DNA from 2 places in the Sphaerisporangium aureirubrum genome. Region 1 is predicted to be linked to the other one. Evidence: predicted binding sites of a transcription regulator. Region 1 holds the regulator's gene; the other holds the start of a gene.
The links. The regulator HrcA, encoded in region 1, represses chaperone genes, less so after heat shock. The targets are predictions, from matches to a motif close to TTGGCACTCTCNNNNNGAGAGTGCCAA.
Positions count from the first base shown of each region.

Region 2: the regulator HrcA is predicted to act here: its motif matches at 2,963-2,989, upstream of groES (co-chaperone GroES).

Region 1 covers NZ_JBHSRF010000089.1:77-10,112, reverse strand. Annotated here, with positions in the region: gene ACFP1K_RS35310 (SCO2523 family variant P-loop protein) at 1-694, shown strand, start outside; gene ACFP1K_RS35305 (SCO2522 family protein) at 691-1,647, shown strand; gene ACFP1K_RS35300 (SCO2521 family protein) at 1,659-2,591, shown strand; gene ACFP1K_RS35295 (hypothetical protein) at 2,584-3,567, shown strand; gene ACFP1K_RS35290 (NAD(P)/FAD-dependent oxidoreductase) at 3,530-4,789, opposite strand; gene ACFP1K_RS35285 (DUF4870 domain-containing protein) at 5,038-5,811, opposite strand; gene ACFP1K_RS35280 (DUF3097 domain-containing protein) at 5,808-6,635, opposite strand; gene ACFP1K_RS35275 (hypothetical protein) at 6,656-7,687, opposite strand; gene hrcA (heat-inducible transcriptional repressor HrcA) at 7,870-8,877, shown strand; gene dnaJ (molecular chaperone DnaJ) at 8,877-10,016, shown strand.
Region 2 covers NZ_JBHSRF010000133.1:370-10,405, forward strand. Annotated here, with positions in the region: gene ACFP1K_RS39710 (hypothetical protein) at 1-1,385, opposite strand, end outside; gene ACFP1K_RS39715 (class I SAM-dependent methyltransferase) at 1,584-2,792, opposite strand; gene groES (co-chaperone GroES) at 3,083-3,394, shown strand; gene groL (chaperonin GroEL) at 3,506-5,128, shown strand; gene ACFP1K_RS39730 (sigma-70 family RNA polymerase sigma factor) at 5,445-6,071, shown strand; gene ACFP1K_RS39735 (hypothetical protein) at 6,128-6,286, shown strand; gene ACFP1K_RS39740 (DUF5319 domain-containing protein) at 6,247-6,624, opposite strand; gene guaB (IMP dehydrogenase) at 6,808-8,286, shown strand; gene ACFP1K_RS39750 (GuaB3 family IMP dehydrogenase-related protein) at 8,383-9,501, shown strand; gene ACFP1K_RS39755 (hypothetical protein) at 9,592-9,816, shown strand.

The sequences.
Region 1 (10,036 bases):
CCGGGTGGACATCTGGCGCGAGTCGGACCGCGAGGAGCTGCGCAGCAAACCGCCGGGAGCCGGTCGCCTGGAGCTGTACCCCGGCACCGAGGGCGGGGGCGAGCTGTCCGCCGTGGACGAGGAGACGGTGCGCAGGTGCGTCCAGCTGTTCGGCCGGCTGGAGGAGGAGTTCGACCTGTGCGTGGTGGACCTCAGCGCGGGCCGCTCCTTCACCGCCGAGCTGGTGCTGCGGGCGACCGCGCGGCTCCCCGCGACCGCGTTCCGCTGGCTGGTCTTCCACCGCTGGACCCGCCAGCACATCATCGCGGCGGACGGCCTGGTCACCGGCGGCGGCGGGCTCCTCGAAGCCGGCGCGGGCTTCGGCCACAAGCCCGACGAACTGCGCGACCGCATCCGTTACGTGCGCACCGCCGTGCTGGAACCCGAGGCCGCCGAGCTCGACGGGCTGCGCGACGAGCAACGCGCCTGGCTGAGCGCCTGCGACGCCGAGCTGCGCGAGCTCGCCCGCCGGCGCGGGGTCGGGCGCACGGCCATGCTCGGCAAGGTGCCGCTGGACCCTGTCCTCCAGTGGCGCGAGCAGCTCATCTCCGACGAGGACGTACTCGTCAGCAAGATCGCCAACGCGGCGACGGCCGCCGCGTTCGCCTCCCTGGCGGAGAAGACGGTCGACGACAGCGCGTGGGAGGGCCTGTGACGCCGGTGGCCACGACCTTCTCCGAGGTCTCCGCGCAGCGGCGCAACGCCTCCGCGCCCTACGCCCACGTGTCCGTCGAGCTCGGCCACCTCTACATGGAAGATCTCGAAGCGGGCCCCGAGCGGCTCCGCGCGCAGTTCCGCCGGGTCGCGCCGTGGGTGCGCGCCCTCGGGGCCATGTGGGGGGAGCGCCTGACGGGCCGTCCGGCGCGGATCAGCACGTGCTTCCTCGTCGACGACTACTTCAGCCGCACCCGCACCCCCGCCGAGGTGCTCCCGGCGGTGCTGGAGGCGGCGGCGGGCAACGGCCTCACCATCGACTACATCGCCCGGGAGTCGGCCTGCGCCGAGTACGACGGCGCCGCGCCCGCCGGTCTGGTCGAGGGGCGCATCGTCGGGGACCCGCCGCCCGGCACCAACGGCTCCCGGCCGCCCGTCAAGGAGACCGGCTGGCTCTGCAACGGCGTGCGCTCGCCGCGTCCCACGGCCGCGACGGCCATGGGACGGCCGCAGGCGTGGGCCCCGCCGGCGCAAAACGCCAAGCGCGGGCACTCGGTGTTCGTGGACGTGGAGCTGTGGGACGAATCCGGCGCCGGGCGCGTCTGGTCCTGCGCGTTCCTCGCCTCGGTCTGGCAGCTGCTGCGGCTCGGCCTGCTGCGCGACGACGGCGCCCTGCCCCTGGCGCCCGTGCCCCGCGGCGACGCGTGGCCGTCCACCTGGGATGCGCTGCCCGCCATCGTCAAGCTGAACGAACAGGCCGCGCCGTTCACCGCCTACACCACGCTGTCGGTGCTGTCCCCGCGGTTCCTGCCGGTCGAGCTGGCCGTGCGCACCATCCTGAGCCAGGTCATGGTCGATCCCGACGTGATGAGGGACGTCGAGGCGCGCAGCGGCAAGGAAGGCGTCGCGCTCGAAGGCGAGCTCGTCGACCGCGTCTCCTACGTCTTCGCCTAGGGCGGCGGCCGATGCTGGTGATGGGAGAGGTCCACACGGTACTGCTCCAGAACTCCGGGGAGCTCCCCGAGTCCGACTGCGAGAAGATCCTCGCGCTGCTCGCCGGCGAGCGGGTGCGCCTGTCCCGCCGGCCCGTCGCGCACGCGGTGTCGCCCGAGACGCTGACCGGGGTCGACTGCCGCCTGCCGTCGGCGTCCCGCGCCCGGGTCCGGGGCGTCGGCACCGTCGTCACCAGGTGCGCCGTCACCGGGGGCCGGGTGGCGCAGGCCTCGGCGTACGCCCGCGTCACCCGCGCCGGCGTGGACCGGCGGCTGCCCTGGTCCCACTACCTCGCCGTGCCCGGCACCATCGAGGTGCTCGGCAAGGCCAGGGAGGACGACCTCGCCGCCGGCTGCGTCGCCGAGCTGCCCGCCGAGGTGCTCGACCTCGGGGCGATCTGCGGCCTCCGGTTGGACGCCGTGCAGTCCGCGCCGCTGCTCGACCGCCGGGCGCCGTTCCGGGCGTCCCGTACCCGGCTGCGCTGGGTCGCCGGGACCGGTGACCCGTCGATCCACCTGACGGTGCACGACGAGCGGCTGCGCACCCTGCGCCTGTCCCATCCCGAGGGGTTCACCGCCGGCGTCGTGGACCTCTGCGAGGACCTGGCGCTGCACGACTGGCTGCTGACCGCGCTCCTGCTGACCGTCGGCCGGGCGCGGCGGGACGGCGCCGCGGGCCTGCACGTGCCGAAGCTCGACGTGGCGATCGACCACCTGCTGCACCTGTGGATGCCCGCCGCCCGCCTTCCCGACGCCCTGCTCCCCCTGTGGGAGGCGCTCGACCGCCGGGCCGGGCTCACCCGACAGTGGCGCTCCCTCGTCGACCGGGTGCGCGACCAGGTCGCGATGAACACCCTGGCCCTGCTCCGCACGACCGCCGACGCCGGTGGGGAGGAAAATGACTGAGAGAACACCCAAGGTGTCCCCGGCGCTCGTCCCGCGGATCGTCCGGAAGATCCTCGTCACGGTGCTGGTCGGCGGGATGAGCTACCTGGTGACCAACGCCTTCATCAGCGACGACAACGACGACCTGTGGAGCCTGCTGCTCGCCACCTTCATCTCCGGTGTGATCTTCGTGGTGCAGTTCCTCGTCGACGTGGACGCCCAGCTCGACGCCCTGCGTCAGGAGCAGCGCGTCCAGCACCGCAGCACACACACGCTGGTGGCCGACGGCTTCGCGACGATCCACCGGTCCGGCGAGCTGTACGGCCTGATCGAGGCGTCCGCGATGCCGACCGACGTGGTGACGCGGTTCGCGCACAACGCCGCGAAGGCCGGCGGCGAGGACGCGCCGGAACTGGTGCGGAAACTGGTCCACCACGAGGTCGAGCGCGTGTCGCGTTTCCTCAAGGAGCTCGGCGACACCGGACGCGCCATCTACGAGGGCGAGGACCGCGAATGGCTGCTCGCGCTGGCGCTCAACACCCAGACCAGCCTGGACGCGATCAGCCTCAGCACCGTCGACGCGCGGGAGACCGAGTTCGCCGGCGGGTTCTGGATGACCGACCTCGGCCAGCGCTACCTCAAGATCCAGCGCGGCCTCGTGCGGCGCGGGGTCGGGGTGCGAAGGATCTTCATCATGGACCGTTCCGACCGCCAGGAATCCGAGTCCTTCCGCCGCGTCTGGAAATGGCAGACCGAGATCGGCATCGACGTGCGCGTGCTCGCCGACACCGACGCCCCGCCGACCCTGCGCGGCTCGCTGTCCGACTTCATCCTCTTCGACGACGTGATCTATTACGAGTCCAACCCGTCGCCGCAGCGCGGGGACGGCATCGCCCCGATGATCCTCAGCACCATCGTGGTCGGCGACCAGGAGAAGGTGCGCGAACGCGCGGAGAGGTTCAGGGAGCTGTGGGGAGCCGCGTCTCCGCTGGCGTGAGCGGCGCCTCCTGGGTGAGCGGCGTCCCCTCGGCCTTCGGCGGCGGCGCCTCCGCGATCGGGACGAACTCGCGGTCGGGGCGGCACACGTCGAGCATGTCGCGCGCCTCCGCGGTGACGGACCGGTCGATCAGCGCCGCCACCAGCTCGGCGGTCACCGGGGCGAGGGTCACGCCGAGGCCGCTGTGGCCCGTGGCCGCGAGCACCCGGTCGTGGTCGTCCACGAACCCGATGACGGGCCGGTGGTCCGTGCTCCCCGGGCGCAGGCCCGCCCAGTGCCTCTCGATGGGCCACGTGGCGGCCACCGGCATGAGGGCGGCGACGCCTCGCAGGATCTCCGCCCGTGCCCTGCCGGTGGCCCGTCTGTTCCGCACGTGCGGCTCGTACGTCACGCCGACGGCCACCCTGCCGTCGTGGCGGGGCACGAGGTACGGGAAGCCCTCGAAATCGCCCTCCCGGACCTCGGTGAAGACGTGATGGCGCAGGGGGTAGGTGGTCGCGCCGGGGGGCCGGGTGTCGAACGCCTCGCCCTTGATGGGGAACAGGTGGTGCCGCAGGTCGGGCAGGAAGCCGGCGCTGCGGTGACCGGCCGCGACGACGACGGTGCCCGCCGAGATCAGGGTGCCGTCGTCCAGCGTGAGCTCGGCGGCGCCAGGCAGCGAACGCAGGCAGGTCACCCGGGTCCCGGTCAGCACCCGGACGCCGGCGCGCCCGCACGCGAGCGTCCTCGCCAGGGCGGCCATCAGGTCTCTCGGGTCGAGCGCCAGCTCCTCGGGGAGCAGGAAGCCGCCGACCACCGACTCGCTCAGCAGCGGCTCGAGCTCCCTGGCCTCGGCGGCGCTGAGCTGCGAGATCTTGAACGGCAGTTCTCTCCACTGCGGGAGCACCTCGGTGACGAGGCGTTCCATCTCGGTCTCGTCGAGCGCCACCTGGATGTCGCCGCCCTCCAGCACCGGCAGGGGCGAGCCGGAGGCCTCGCGGAGCTCGTCCAGCCAGGCGGGGTACATCTCACGGCTGCGTCCGATCACGACGGTCAGCGGGCCGACGCAGGCGGGCTCGGTCTGGGTGAGGATGCCGCCCACCGCGGCGTCGGAGGCGCCGAGGCCGACGCGCGGCGCCTTGTCGACGACGACGACGCTCCGGCCCTGCGAGCCGAGCCGGTGGGCGATCGCGCATCCGATCACACCGGCACCGATGATCGCGACGTCGCAGGTCTCAGGCACGCGGGCTCCCAATACGAGGCCTCCCTCATTCGAAAAATAAGGGAGGCCGGGTCGTACCCGAAGGTCACAGTCGCGTGGCCCACGGAATTCTCGCCGGAGCGGAAGTTACCACCGTTAAAACGGCTAGGCAAAAAAGCGAGGAATTTGGTGAGTTAAATACGTGGGTCTTCGGCTGGGTTTACCTATTGTGGTGGATAATCCTTCGTGGTTCTTTTGTGGCGCCAATGTGCCGATAAATAGGGACTTCGTCAGGAGATGAAGCGGATGTTCATCGGATACCGGTAGTTCTCTCCCCGGTTGGCGGCTACCGCGGCCATGATCATGATGATCAGGGAGCCGATCCAGAGGATGGGGAGGAGGAACAGGCCGATGATCAGGAAGGACAGAACGAAGCAGATGATGTAGCCGATGAACAGGGTGATCTGGAAGTTCAGCGACTCCGCCGACTGGTCGCGGACGTAGGGGGACTCGTCCTTCTTGACCAAGTAGATGATGAGCGGGCCGATGAACGAGGTGAGCAGGCCCAGCAGGTGGGCGAGCATGGCCATCGTGGTGTCGTCGGTGCCGGGGCGCGGGCCGTAGCGGCCGGGGACGTGCGGGGGACGGGCACCCACCGGGCCGTAGCCCTGGCCGTATCCGGGCTGGCCGTAGCCCGGCTGTCCGTAACCGGGCTGTCCGTAGCCCGGCTGTCCGTAACCGGGCTGACCGTAGCCTGGCTGTCCGTAACCGGGCTGACCATAGCCTGGCTGTCCGTAGCCCGGTTGACCGTAGGGCTGCTGGTATCCGGGCTGGGCGTACGGGTCGCCGTAGCCGGGCTGTCCGTAGCCGGGCTGGTGGCCCTGGGGCTGGCCTTGTCCCTGCTGGCCGTAGCCCTGGTGTCCCTGCTCTCCGTGGCCCGGCCGGCCGTACCCCTGCCCCTCGGGGGCGCCGTACGGCTGGGCGGGCTGCTGGAAGCCGGGGCGGTCGGTGGGGGTGCGGTCGTCGTTGTCCTGCGGCGGGCCGTCTTGGGGGGGCTGGCTCATGGGTCCTCCTCGGTCGTCACGAAGTCGATCAGCTCCTCCACCCGGCCGAGGAGTTCGGGTTCCAGGTCGGTGTACGTGCGGACGGATCCGAGGATCCGGCGCCAGGCGTCCGCCGGGGTCAGCCGCCAGCCGAGGGCGTCGAGCACGCCCTCCTTCCACGGCACGCCGCGCGGCACCGACGGCCAGGCCGGGATGCCGAGGACCGAGGGTTTCACCGCCTGCCAGATGTCCACGAAAGGATGCCCGGCGATCAGTACCTGGGGGGAGGACACCCGGGCGGCGATGCGGCTCTCCTTGGAGCCGGGCACCAGGTGGTCGACCAGCACCCCGAGGCGCCGCCCGCGGCCGGGGGCGAAGTCCTCGACGATCGCGGGCAGGTCGTCGACGCCGGAGAGGTATTCCACCACGACGCCCTCGACCCGCAGGTCGTGGCCCCAGATCTTCTCCACCAGGGACGCGTCGTGCACACCTTCGACGTAGATGCGGCTCTCGCGTGCCACCTTGGCCCGCAGCCCGGCCACCGCGACGGACCCGGACGCGCTGCGCCCCGGGGCCGCCGAGGGCGCGTCGGGCCGCACCAGCGTCACCGGCCTGCCCTCCAGAAGGAACGCGGCGGGAGCCAGCGGGAAGACCCGCCTGCGCCCGAAGCGGTCCTCCAGCGTGACGGCCTCCTTGTCACAGGCCACCACGGCGCCGCAGAACCCGTCACCGGCGCCGTTCGCGTCCTCCACGACGAGGCCGGGGTCGGCGGGGACGCGCGGGATCTCGGCCCGCGGCCGTCTCCACCGGCCACCGGCCAGTACATCCTGTCCGTAGTCCCGCATAGCAGGGCACGCTAGCAAGCTCAGGCGCCGGGCGGGGGGGCCTGCCAGCCACCCCCGGCGTACGGCGAGCCCTGAATCTGGACGCGCTTGCGGAAGCGGCTGCGGCGGACCACCACCACGATCGTGACCACCACGGCCAGCAGGAACCCGGCCAGCGGCACCAGGATGAGCGCGAGCACCCCGCCGGCCAGCGCGCCGGCGTTCGCCGTCAGGGCCTTGCCCACGCCGAACGCCACCTGCTTGCCGTCGTCCGCCTGGCAGGTGAACTTGTACTCGCCCGCGGCGGGCACGCCGACGTCGAACAGCAGCTCCCACACCCGGCCGCCGGCCGTGATGGTCTGCGCGGTCGTCGGGTTGGACAGCTTGGCCTTGGCGCCCGTGGAGGTGTGCTCGGCCAGGCACGTCACGTTGGCCGGGCCGGACGACGACGCGTACAGGGCGGGCTTCTCGGCGGGGTCCACCGCGGCCACCACGCTGCCGCCGCTCTGGAACGTCTTGGTGGGCGCCGCGTCGTTGAGGGTCTTGAAGAGGCCGCCGGCGAAACCGGCGACGCCGATGCCGACGCAGACCACCGCGATGATCCACACCAGCACGACCCACAGCAGCCGGGGACGGACCGGGCCGGCCGAGGGCGGGGGAGCGCCATAGGGGTTCTGCGCGGAGCCCTGAGCGCCGTAGGAGGGGGCGCCGTAGCCCTGGCCGCCGGGGGGCGGGCCGTAACCCTGGCCGCCGGGCGGCGGGCCGTAGCCGGGGCCGCCGGGGGGCGGGCCGTAGCCACCGGGCTGGCCGCCGTAGCCGCCGGGCGGCGGGTAGCCCTGGCCGCCGGGCGGGTTGCCGTACGAGGGGCCGCCCGACGGGGAGCCGAAGGGCGGGCGGTCGCCGGGGCCGCCGCCGGGACCGCCGCCGTAGGGCTGGTCGCCGGCCTGGGCGCCGTAGGAAGGAGTTCCCTGGGCGCCGTGAGGGGGCGAGCCGGGGGCGGCCTGCTCGCCGAACGGGTAGGGACGCGGGATGTGGGCCGTCGCGTCGCCGGGCCGGGGGGTGTTCTCGGTCATGCCGAAAGTGTGGACCATCTCACTTGCCTGTCGATAGCAAGCCACTTGTCGGCGGGCCGGTTCCGGGCTGTGCCCCACGGGTTATCGCACCGTGTCGGCAGGAGCCGTACACTTGGCACTCGGGAACACTGAGTGCCAGGCCAGGCGTTCACGCAGGCACGGAGCAGGCAGGAGGTGAGCACATGCTCGATGATCGCAAGCTGGCGGTTCTGCGCGCCGTCGTCGAGGACTACGTGTCCACCAATGAACCCGTGGGCTCCAAGGCGTTGGCGGAGCGGCACAACCTCGGCGTCTCGCCGGCCACCGTCCGCAACGACATGGCGGTGCTGGAGGAGCAGGGGTACATCGCTCAGCCCCACACCAGCGCGGGACGCGTGCCCACCGACAAGGGCTACCGGCTGTTCGTCGACCGGCTGTCCCAGATCAAGCCGCTGTCCTCCGCCGAGCGCCGCGCCATCGAGACCTTCCTCGCCGGGGCCGTCGACCTCGACGACGTCGTGACGCGCACGGTGCGGCTGCTCGCGCAGCTCACCCGGCAGGTCGCGGTGGTGCAGTATCCCTCGCTGATCCGCTCCACGGTGCGGCACGTCGAGCTGGTGCCGCTGTCGGAGCGCCGCATCATGCTGGTGCTGATCACCAACACCGGGCGGGTCGAGCAGCGGGTCGTCGACCTCCCCGACGTGGTCGAGGACGACCGCATCGCCCACCTGCGGGCCGTGCTCAACGCCTGCCTGGACGGCTGCGCGCTGGGCCGCGTGCCCGAGACGGTGGCCGACCTGCAGGAGCGCCTGCCCGAGGACGACCGCCCGATGGCCGGCACGATCTTGTCCGTACTCCTGGACACCCTGGTCGACCGGCACGAAGAAAAGATCGTCTTCGCCGGGGCGGCCAACCTCACGGCCGACTTCACCGTCGGCCTGCGTGACGTGCTCGAAGCCCTTGAGGAACAGGTCGTGCTGATGCGGCTGCTCGGAGAAGTCGGCGACTCCTCCGTAACGGTGCGGATCGGCTCAGAGAACCCCTATTCGGGGCTTCGTGGCACTTCCATCGTCGCCGCCGGATACGGTTCGGGCGACAATGAACTGGCCCGGCTCGGAGTGCTGGGCCCGACGCGAATGGACTACCCGGTGACCATGGGAGCGGTGCGCGCAGTGGCACGCTATGTCGGCCAGATTCTGGCGGGGTCCTAGTGGCGCGCGACTACTACGCCATTCTCGGCGTCCGCCGTGACGCCGGGCAGGATGAGATCAAGAAGGCGTATCGCCGCCTGGCGCGCGAGCTGCACCCCGACCTGAACCCCGACCCGGAGACGCAGGAACGGTTCAAGGAGATCAACCAGGCGTACGAGGTCCTGTCGGACCCCAACAAACGCCAGATGTTCGATCTCGGGGCCGATCCCTACGGCGGGGGCGGCGGGGCCGGTTCCGCCGGTGCCGGTTTCGGCGCCGGGTTCCCGTTCAGCGACATCATGGACGCCTTCTTCGGCGGCGGCGCCGGGGCACGCGGGCCGCGGTCCCGGGCGCGGCGCGGGCGCAACGCCACCATCCGCGTCGAGCTCGACCTCGCCGAGTCGGCGTTCGGCACCACCCGTGAGCTGGTCGTGGACACCGCCATCCTGTGCGAGGTCTGCCACGGCTCCGGTGCGGCGTCCGGCACCCACCCCGACACCTGCGACATGTGCCACGGCCGCGGCGAGATCTCCCAGGTGACCCGCTCGTTCCTCGGCCAGGTCATGACCGCCCGCCCGTGCCCCCAGTGCGGTGGCTTCGGCTCGATCATCCAGCACCCCTGCCAGGAGTGCTCCGGCGACGGCCGCGTCCGCACCCGCCGCACCATCAAGGTCCGCATCCCCGCGGGCGTCGAGGACGGCACCCACATCCAGCTCGCCGGCGAAGGCGAGATCGGCCCCGGCGGCGGCCCCCCCGGCGACCTGTTCCTGGAGATCGTCGAACGCGCCCACCAGATCTTCGAGCGCCGCGGCGACGACCTCCACTGCACCGTCCAGATCCCCATGACCGCCGCCGCCCTCGGCACCACCCTCACGGTCGAGACCCTGGACGGCGCCGAAGAGATCGACATCCGCCCCGGCGCCCAGTCCGGCCAGGTGATCCCCCTGTACAGCAAGGGCGTCCAGCACCTCAACGAGACCGGCCGAGGCGACCTCCTGATCCACATCAACGTGGAAACCCCCACCCGCCTGGACCCCGCCCAGGAAGACCTCCTGAAGGAACTCTCCAAACTCCGCGGCGAAGAACGCCCCCCCGGCAAATTCGCCCCCGGCCAACAGGGCTTCTTCTCCCGCCTCCGCGACGCCTTCAACGGCCGCTAACCCCCCCCCCCCCCCCCCCC
Region 2 (10,036 bases), on a different contig from region 1:
TCGACGTGGTCGTCCACGAGGTCCAGGCGCTCGTTGACGCCCTCGAAGCTCTCGTTGATCGTGGTGACGCCCTGATCGAGCGTGCCGAAGCGGGTGTCGTGGGCCGCGAGACGGGTGTCCATCGCGGCCAGGCGGGTGTCGAGCTCGGCCAGCTGATCACGCAGGGCGGCGACGGGGGCCCCGGAGTCGGCCAGACGGGCGTCGATGGCCTCGGTGCGGATGCCGAGCTCCGTGAGGCCCGCTTCGGTGCGGGTGCCGAGCTCCGTGAGGTCCGCCTCGGTGTGGGCGGCGAGCTCCTTGAGGCCCGCTTCGGTAAGGGTGCCGAGGTCCGCGAGACCCGTTTCGGTCTGGGCGGTGAGGTCCTTGAGGGCCGTTTCGGTGCGGGTGCCGAGGTCGTGGAGGCGGGTGTGGGTGGTCTCGGTGTGGTCGGTCAGGGTCTGGAGGCGGGTGTGGGTGGACTCGGCGTGGTCGGTCAGGGACTGGAGCTGGGAGTGGGTGGACTCGGCGTGGGTGGTCAGGGTCTGGAGGTGGGAGCGGGTGGTGTCCGTGTGGGTGCCGAGGCGGGAGTCCAGGGACTCTAAGCGGGTGGTCAGGGTGGTGAGGTGGGCGTCGATGGAGGCGAGGCGGGTGGCCAGGTGGGACTCGGAGTCGGTGACTCTGCCGGTGACGCCGTCGAGGCCGCCGGCGAGGCGGTCCATGGTGGCGGTCAGGCGGTCCATGGTGGCGGTGAGGGTGTCCTCCATGCCTTCGCTGAGGTCGAGGACGCAGCCCTCCACGCGCTCGGTGCGCTGGGTGAGGTCGAGCAGGGCCTTGTCGACGCGGGTGAAGCGGCCCCCGGCGGCCTCGATGCCGGACTGGAACTGGGCCAGGCGGCGGGTGAACTCGGCCATGCGGTCGGTCATCCCCTGCGTGCCGTCCAGGACCGCCTGGATGCGTTTGAGCGCCTCGGCGACCCCCTCCCGGACGGTGCACAGGTCGGTCAGCAGGCCGGGCAGCTCGGCCACGGGCTTGACGCGGTCGCCCACCGACTCGATGCGGTCGCCGATGCCCGCCACCCGGCTGCCGACGCCGTCCACACGGTCACGGACGATCTCGACGTGCTGGGCGAGCCCCTCGGCCCAGGCGGGCGGGCGGGTGGCCAGCTCGCCGAGCCGCCCGCCCATGTCCTCGAGCACGACGCTCAGCCCGCCGAGTTCCCGCTCGCGTACCTCGCGCAGCAGCCACTCCATGCCCTCGAGCCGCTGGCGGATCTCGTCGAGCACGGCGCCCTGGGTGCGCTGCTCGTAGACGTGGTCCTGCGCCGCGCGGGCGAGGAGCTCGCGCATGCGGTCGGAGATGGCGGTCTGGCTTCCCGCCTGGAGGAGGGTGTGGTTGGAGTGGTCCACCGAGGGCTCCTTCGCTCGCGGGCGGCACACGCGGCGGTGGAGCGGTGCGGCCGGCGGGCATGACTCAGCAAAAGGGTGAAACGTCGGTCAGCGAAATCCCGCGCTGGCCAACTGTAGTGCTTGACCACGACGCTTTCGGGGCCGACTTTAAAACATCGTGATTACCGATAAAATGCCCGCATTTGCTATCGTCGCAGGTCAGGCGGGTTCACAGATCAACGCGTACGGATTCTCGCCAATTCGGGTGAGCACCACAACGCAAGAATTGCCCCCGGACAGCCTCAAATCCCTACGAAGTCTCTCCAAGTCCAGCGCCGAGCCCCTTTTCTTCAGCGTCACCGCACCTATCTCGCGTTCCCGCAGCGCCGCCCGCAGCCGTTTCCCGGAAAAGGGCATGGTTTCCCGCACCTCGTAGCGCGACGCCCACGGCGTGACCTCCGGCCCGTCCCCGGTGATGTACGCGATGCGCGGATCGAGCAGGTGCCCGCCCACCGCCGCCGCCACCTCGGCCACCAGATGTGCCCGGATCGCGGCCCCGTCCGGCTCGTACAGATACCGCGCCACCGGCCCCACCGCCGGCTCGCCGAGCCCGGGATCCGGCGTCATGCTCAGCCCGGACGGCAGCATGGTGGCCCGCCGCAGAACGCCCCCGTCCGCGGGGAGGCCGTCCGAGGCGCCGTCCGCCGGGCCCAGGGCGCCGGTCCACACCGCCGCCTCCTTGACCTCCCCCCGGTAGGACACCCACTCGGCCTCCGCCCCCGCGGGCAGCAGCTCGTACGGCACGCCGGGCGCCACCTTCAGGCACGCGCCGCGGGCCCGGCCGGCCAGGGCGAGGACGTCCGGCCAGGGCGGCGAGTAGGACAGGGGGTCGAAGACGCGCCTGCCGGTGACCCGCCGCGCCGGGTCGGCGAACAGCGCGTCGTACCGCTCGGGCGTCACGCCGGCGGCGTCCCCCACCGTCACGGTGACCCGGCCGGACAGGCCGAGCGCGTCCGCGTTGGCCCGCGCGACCTCCACGGTGAGCGGGTCGCGGTCCACCGCGTCGACCACGCACCCGGCGCGGGCCAGCGCGAGCAGGTCGCCGCCGATCCCGCAGCAGACGTCGGCCACCCGGGCGCCCGGCTCGAAGCGGCGGGCCCGGTGGTCGGCCACCTCGGCGCGGGTCGCCTGTTCCAGCCCGTCCGGTGTGAAGTACATCACCGCGGCGTCCGCCCCGAACTTCGCCGCGCCCCGTGCGCGCAGCCGCGCCTGGGTCAGCGCGGCGCCCGCGAGGTCCGCGGGGTGGGTCCTGCGCAGTCCCACGGCCGCCGCGACCGCGTCCGCGCCGTCCTCGACCATCCGCACGGCGTCGGCCAGTGCCTTCTGGCCGTGCGGGGTCAGAAGTTCGCGGAAAGCGTCATGGTCCACGCCCGCTGACGCTACCGGGTCGTGCGGGGTGACGAGGAGCAGGTCACAGCGGTACTGAGGCGGACATATCACGCGAGGAACGTTCTGTTGGCTGCGGTACGGTTAAGCGCACTGACCTGGGACGGCCTGTCCGTGTTGACTGTGTCGGCGCCCTTGCATACTGTTCAGTGTTGGCACTCGACGAGGGAGAGTGCCAGACATAATGCGACGAGGCAGGTCTGACACCCGCGACGGCAGGCCGCTGGTCGCCTCTTCAGCTCATCATCACAATCTGAAGGGGAGGTCCGATCGTGACGACCGCCACCAAGGTTCCCGTTAAGCCGCTCGGCGACCGCATCGTGGTCCAGCCGCTTGAGGCCGAGCAGACGACCGCTTCCGGTCTGGTTATCCCGGACACCGCCAAGGAGAAGCCGCAAGAGGGCAAGGTCCTCGCGGTGGGCCCGGGCAACTGGGACGAGGACGGCGAGAAGCGCATCCCGCTCGACGTCAAGGAAGGGGACGTCGTCCTCTACAGCAAGTACGGCGGTACCGAGGTCAAGTACGGCGGCGAGGAGTACCTGGTGCTCTCCGCCCGTGACGTTCTCGCGATCATCGAGAAGTAAAGCCCCGGGCGCGTAAGCGGCCATCTACAACGGAGCCTTACTAGAAAACGCGTATCAAGCCCCGGGTGCTTCAGAAGAAGGCCCGGGGCTCTGATGCTGAGAGGACCTTAAATGCCGAAGATCCTGGAGTTCGACGAGGACGCCCGCCGCGCGCTTGAGCGTGGCGTCAACGCCCTCGCGGACGCCGTCAAGGTGACCCTTGGACCGCGCGGGCGGAACGTCGTCATCGACAAGAAGTTCGGTGCCCCGACCATCACCAACGACGGTGTCACCATCGCCCGTGAGGTCGAGCTCGACAAGCCGTACGAGAACCTCGGCGCGCAGCTCGCCAAGGAAGTGGCGACCAAGACCAACGACGTCGCCGGTGACGGCACCACCACCGCGACCGTGCTGGCCCAGGCCATGGTGCGCGAGGGCCTGCGCAACGTCGCGGCCGGCGCGTCCCCGCTGAGCCTCAAGCGTGGCATCGACATCGCCGCGCGCGCGGTCAGCGACCGCCTCCTGGAGCGGGCCCGCACCGTGGAGGACAAGAAGGAGATCGCGAACGTCGCGACCATCTCCGCCCAGGACGCCAAGATCGGCGAGCTGATCGCCGAGGCGTTCGACAAGGTGGGCAAGGACGGCGTGATCACCGTCGAAGAGTCCAACACCATGGGCCTGGAGCTCGAGTTCACCGAGGGTCTCCAGTTCGACAAGGGGTACCTGTCGCCGTACATGGTGACCGACCCCGAGCGCATGGAAGCCGTGCTGGAGGACGCCTACGTCCTGCTGCACCTCGGCAAGATCTCCTCCATCGCCGGGTTCCTCCCGCTGCTGGAGAAGGTCGCCCAGACCAAGAAGCCGCTGTTCGTGGTCGCCGAGGACATCGAGGGTGAGGCCCTCGCCGTCCTGGTCACCAACAAGATCCGCGGCACGTTCACCTCGGTGGCCGTCAAGGCCCCCGGCTTCGGTGACCGCCGCAAGGCGATGCTCCAGGACATGGCCATCCTCACCGGCGGCCAGCTGGTGTCCGAGGAGCTCGGCCTGAAGCTCGAGAACGTCGGCACCGAGGTGCTGGGCACCGCCCGCCGCATCGTGGTGGACAAGGACAACACGACCATCGTGGAGGGCTCGGGCGACACCCAGGCCATCCAGGACCGCGTCCGTGAGATCCAGTACGCCATCGAGAACACCGACTCGGACTGGGACCGCGAGAAGCTCCAGGAGCGCCTCGCCAAGCTGTCCGGCGGCGTGTGCATCCTGCGCGTCGGCGCGGCCACCGAGGTGGAGCTCAAGGAGAAGAAGCACCGCCTCGAGGACGCGATCTCGGCCACCCGCGCCGCGATCGAAGAGGGCATCGTCTCCGGCGGCGGCTCGGCGCTGGTGCACCTGTCCAAGGAGCTGGACGACCTCGGCCTGAGCGGCGACGAGGCCACCGGCGTCGCCATCGTCCGCCGGGCGCTCGTCGAGCCCGCCCGCTGGATCGCGGAGAACGCCGGCCTCGAGGGCTACGTCATCACCGCCAAGATCAGCGAGCTGCCGGCCGGCCACGGCCTCAACGCGGCCACCGGCCAGTACGGCGACCTGGTCGCCGAGGGCGTCATCGACCCGGTGAAGGTCACCCGCTCCGCGGTGCAGAACGCCGCGTCCATCGCGGGCATGCTCCTCACCACCGAGGTGCTCGTCGTGGACAAGCCCGAGGACGAGGCTCCGGCCGCCGCGGGCCAGGGACACGGGCACGGCCACGGCCACTGACCCGCACCCGCTCTTCCTGACGGCCACGGCCCGCGCCTGACACTAGGCGCGGGCCGTGACTATTTGCGCAAACGATTTTCCTGGCGCTCGATTTGACGGCACGGTAAACCGATCGGCGGGCCGGGGCGTCGGGCGTACGTCACCCTCATCCCTTCCCCGTCAGGGGCGACGTCTAACAAATACCCGCGAATTCGGGTTCGCCCGTGAAATATGGAAACACTCCTGTGTTCGGATGATTACCCTCGGTTATCGACGCGTCAATGTGACCAATCCGTATCCATTCACGATGACGACATGCGCGATCGTGGCGGGCATCATGCGTAACGTGACCGAGGGATGCGTCGCCGACGCCAAGGCTGGGGTAAGGCTTGCGACGAGATCGGATGAGTCCGACCTCAGGGATCTGACGAGCCTTGCCGTACAAGGGGATCGCAGCGCGATCGAATCATTGCTGGGGCGGTTGCGCCCTATGGTGGTGCGCTATTGCCGTGCCAGGCTCGGCCGGGTCTCCGGTCATTACCACATAGCCGACGATGTCGCCCAGGAGGTGTGCATCGCGGTGCTCGCCGCGCTGCCGCGTTACCGGGACATGGGCCGTCCGTTCGCGTCGTTCGTCTTCGGCATCGCCTCGCACAAGGTCGCCGACGCGCTGCGTAGTTCGGTGCGTTCCGCCGTGCCCACCCAGGATCTTCCGGACGGTCCCGACCAGGGGCCGGGGCCGGAGGAGACCGTGGTGCGTTACATCGAGGCCGAGCACGCCCGCGCGCTGTTGTCGCGTCTTCCCGACAACCAGCGCGAGCTGATCATTTTGCGGGTGGTCTCGGGACTGTCCGCCGAGGAGACGGGTAACGTACTGGGTATGTCACCAGGTGCGGTTCGCGTCGCCCAGCACCGGGCGCTGGCCAGGCTCAGGGCGATGGCCGACATGGAGTCGATAGCTTGACCGCCCTCCGCCCGGCGCATCCGGTCCGGAGACACGGGCCGGAGGTGGATCCGGCAGTGCTCTCGACTGACGCGGTCCTCGACGCGCTGGCGCGCAGGGGCCCCATGCCGGGCGGTGACTCCGGCGCGGCGGACACCGTGGTACGCCTGTTGCGGGCGCTGGCCGAGGACGTCGATCAGCGGCTCTCCTCGGTGTCGATCACGCCGTCGACGTAGCCGCGGGCGTATTCCCAGGAGACGTAGTTCGCGGGGTCGGGTTCGAAGGCGGGCTCGTGGACCTGAGGCCGCCCGTGGTCGATCATCTGGCGGAGGTTTCCGCGCAGTAGATCCCAGCCGAAATAGTGTTGCTCGCCGCACTCCGGACAGTCCAGGCACAGCCCGAGGACACCCCGCGGTTCGAGCAGCGAGCGAAAGACCTCCACGTCGGCGAGGTCGGTGAGCGCCTCGTCGCGCTCGGCCAAGGTCAGCGGCTCGGAGTGGTCGAGCTCGCCCAGTACCGCGGTGGGGTCGTTCGGGTCGTCCGCGAACGGGTCGCGGGGGACGTCTTCCAGCACGCATTCCACCTTATGACCCTTGGTTGTCCCGGTGAGGGGAAGTGCCGGGAAGCGGATGAGCCTACGACGCTCGCGCCGCCCGTCCACAGGCGGGACGAGCCTCTGACCTGGGGCCCACTAAACTGTGCACGGGGCCGGCGCCTTTCCCCGTTTTGAGCGCGCCAATGGGCAGGAGGGTGACAGATGGCCAAGTTCACCGAACCGGGGCTGACGTTCGATGACGTGCTACTGGTGCCCGCTTATTCTGATCTCCAACCCGGTGACGCGGATACCACCACTCGTTTGTCGCGTTCGATCACCCTGCGCATCCCGCTGGTGTCCGCCGCGATGGACACCGTGACCGAGGCGCGCATGGCGGTGGCCATGGCCAGGCAGGGCGGCATCGGCATCCTGCACCGCAACCTCTCCATCGAGGACCAGGCCCAGCAGGCCGACCTGGTAAAACGCTCCGAGGCCGGCATGGTCACCAACCCCGTCACCTGCGCGCCGGACGACACGCTCGCCGACGTGGAGCGCCTGTGCGCCAAGTACCGCATCTCCGGCGTGCCGGTCACCGACCACAGTGGCGTCCTGCTCGGCATCGTCACCAACCGCGACATGCGATTCGAGGCCGATCACAACCGCCCCGTGCGCGAGGTCATGACCGCGATGCCGCTGGTCACCGCCCCTGTCGGGGTGTCGCGCGACGAGGCCTTCCGGCTGCTGCGGCACAACAAGGTCGAGAAGCTGCCCCTCGTGGACGCCGCGGGCCGGCTGCGCGGCCTGATTACTGTGAAAGATTTCACGAAAAGCGAGCAGTATCCCCTCGCCACCAAGGACGCCGACGGCCGGCTCGTGGTCGGCGCGGCGGTCGGCGTCGCGGGCGACGCCGAGAAGCGGGCCCAGGCGCTGATCGAGGCCGGGGTCGACGTCATCGTGGTCGACACCGCCCACGGCCACTCGCGCGGGGTGTGCGACATGGTGGCCAAGATCAAGGCCGGTGGCCAGGTCGACGTGATCGCCGGCAACATCGCCACCCGCGCGGGCGCGCAGGCGCTGATCGACGCCGGCGTCGACGCGGTCAAGGTCGGAGTGGGCCCCGGCTCCATCTGCACCACCCGCGTGGTCGCCGGCGTGGGCGCTCCCCAGGTCACCGCCATCCACGAGGCGTCCCTGGCCGCGGGCCCCGCGAACGTCCCGGTGATCGGCGACGGCGGCCTGCAGTACTCGGGGGACATCGCCAAGGCGCTGGCCGCCGGGGCGGACGCCGTGATGCTGGGGTCGCTGCTCGCCGGGTGCGAGGAGTCGCCCGGTGAGCTGATCTTCATCAACGGCAAGCAGTTCAAGTCGTACCGCGGCATGGGCTCCCTGGGCGCGGTGCGCAACCGCGAGCGCGGCGGCTCCTACAGCAAGGACCGCTACTTCCAGGAGAACGTCGCCAGCGAGGACAAGTTCATCCCCGAGGGCATCGAGGGCCAGGTGCCCTACCGCGGCCCGGTGGCCGCCGTCGCCCACCAGCTCGTCGGCGGCCTTCGGCAGGGCATGTGGTACACCGGCTCGCGCACCATCGCCGAGCTCCACGACAACGGCCTGCTGATGCCCATCACCGCCGCGGGCCTCAAGGAGAGCCACCCGCACGACATCCAGATGACCGTCGAGGCCCCCAACTACCACGGCCGCTGACCCCGGGGCCGCGCCCGGGATGTACGGGTCGTGGTGGGGTAGAACGATGTGTGCCCCAGGTGTGGGCGTCACCGAGGAACGGGAACGAGCGAGAGCATGACTCAGGTTGAGATCGGGCGCGGCAAGAGCGGGCGCCGCGGGTACGCGCTGGACGAGATCGGCATCGTGCCGTCGCGGCGCACCCGGGACCCGGAGGAGGTGTCGATCGCCTGGCAGATCGACGCCTACCGCTTCGAGCTGCCCGTCGTGGTCAGCCCGATGGACAGCGTGGTCTCACCGGCGACCGCCATCCAGATCGGACGGCTCGGCGGGCTCGCCGTGCTGGACCTCGAAGGGCTGTGGACCCGCTACGAGGACCCGGCGCCTCTGTTGTCCGAGGTCGCCGAGCTGCACGGTGAGGCGGCGACCCGGCGGCTGCAGGAGATCTACTCCGCGCCGATCAGCGACGAGCTCATCGGCCGCCGCATCGAGGAGGTCCGCTCGGCCGGGGTGACCACCGCCGCCCGGCTGTCCCCCCAGCGCACCGCCCAGCACTACAAGGCGGTGATCGACGCCGGCGCCGACATCTTCGTCATCCGCGGCACCACCGTCTCGGCCGAGCACGTCTCCGGCCGCGCCGAGCCCCTCAACCTCAAGCAGTTCATCTACGAGCTAGACGTCCCCGTGGTCGTCGGCGGCTGCGCCACCTACACCGCCGCCCTCCACCTCATGCGCACCGGCGCCGCCGGCGTCCTGGTCGGCTTCGGCGGCGGCTCCGGCCACACCACCCGCACCGTCCTGGGCGTGGCCGTCCCCATGGCCACCGCCATCGGCGACGTCGCCGCCGCCCGCCGCGACTACCTCGACGAGTCCGGCGGCCGCTACGTCCACGTGATCGCCGACGGCGGCATGACCAGCTCCGGCGACATAGCCAAAGCCATAGCCTGCGGCTCCGACGCCGTGATGGTCGGCTCCCCCCTCGCCCGCGCGGTCGAGGCCCCCGGCCAAGGCCACCACTGGGGCTCCGAATCCCACCACCCCGACCTCCCGAGAGGCGCCCGCGTAGAAGTAGGCACCATCGGCACCATGCAAGAAATCCTCCACGGCCCCTCAACCGTCGCCGACGGCTCCATGAACCTGATGGGCGCCCTCCGCCGCACCATGGCCACCGCCGGCTACTCCGACATCAAGGAATTCCAACGCGTAGAGGTAGTGGTAGCCCCCCACCACCACTAGCCCGGCCACCACTAGCCCTTACCACCCCACAAGGGGCTACGTGAGTGGCGCGCGCCTGGCGGCGCCGTCCCGTCAGGGCAGTCCCGCCCTGTGACGGCGCCCGTGCTCGCGGTCGTGCTCGTGCCCGCGGTCGTGCTCGTGCCCGTGCCCGCGCTCGTGCTCGTGCTCGTGCTCGTGCTCGTGCCCGCCCCCGTGCCCGTGCCCGTCTCCCCGGACGGTTGTTCCACCCGGCGCCGGGTCGGCGGGACGTGGTGCGGCGAACCCGGCGCCGCCGTACGGCGAGAAACCCGCCGCGGGTCGGCGCTCCAGGAATAGCTGACGTCAAGGGACCGAAGGACATCAAACCCGCTCCGGCCAGGGTGGATGGACCCACCCGTTGTCGATTACCACCATGCCGACCACAGCCCACCCGATCCACAGCGCGTCCATCACCGCACGTAGACGCACCCCCACCAGGGGTGGGAGCTCTGGTGGTCCCGGTTGCACCCCGGGAGCCCTGTCGCCCACGGCTCGGCCGCCTCACCGCCAGTCGGGT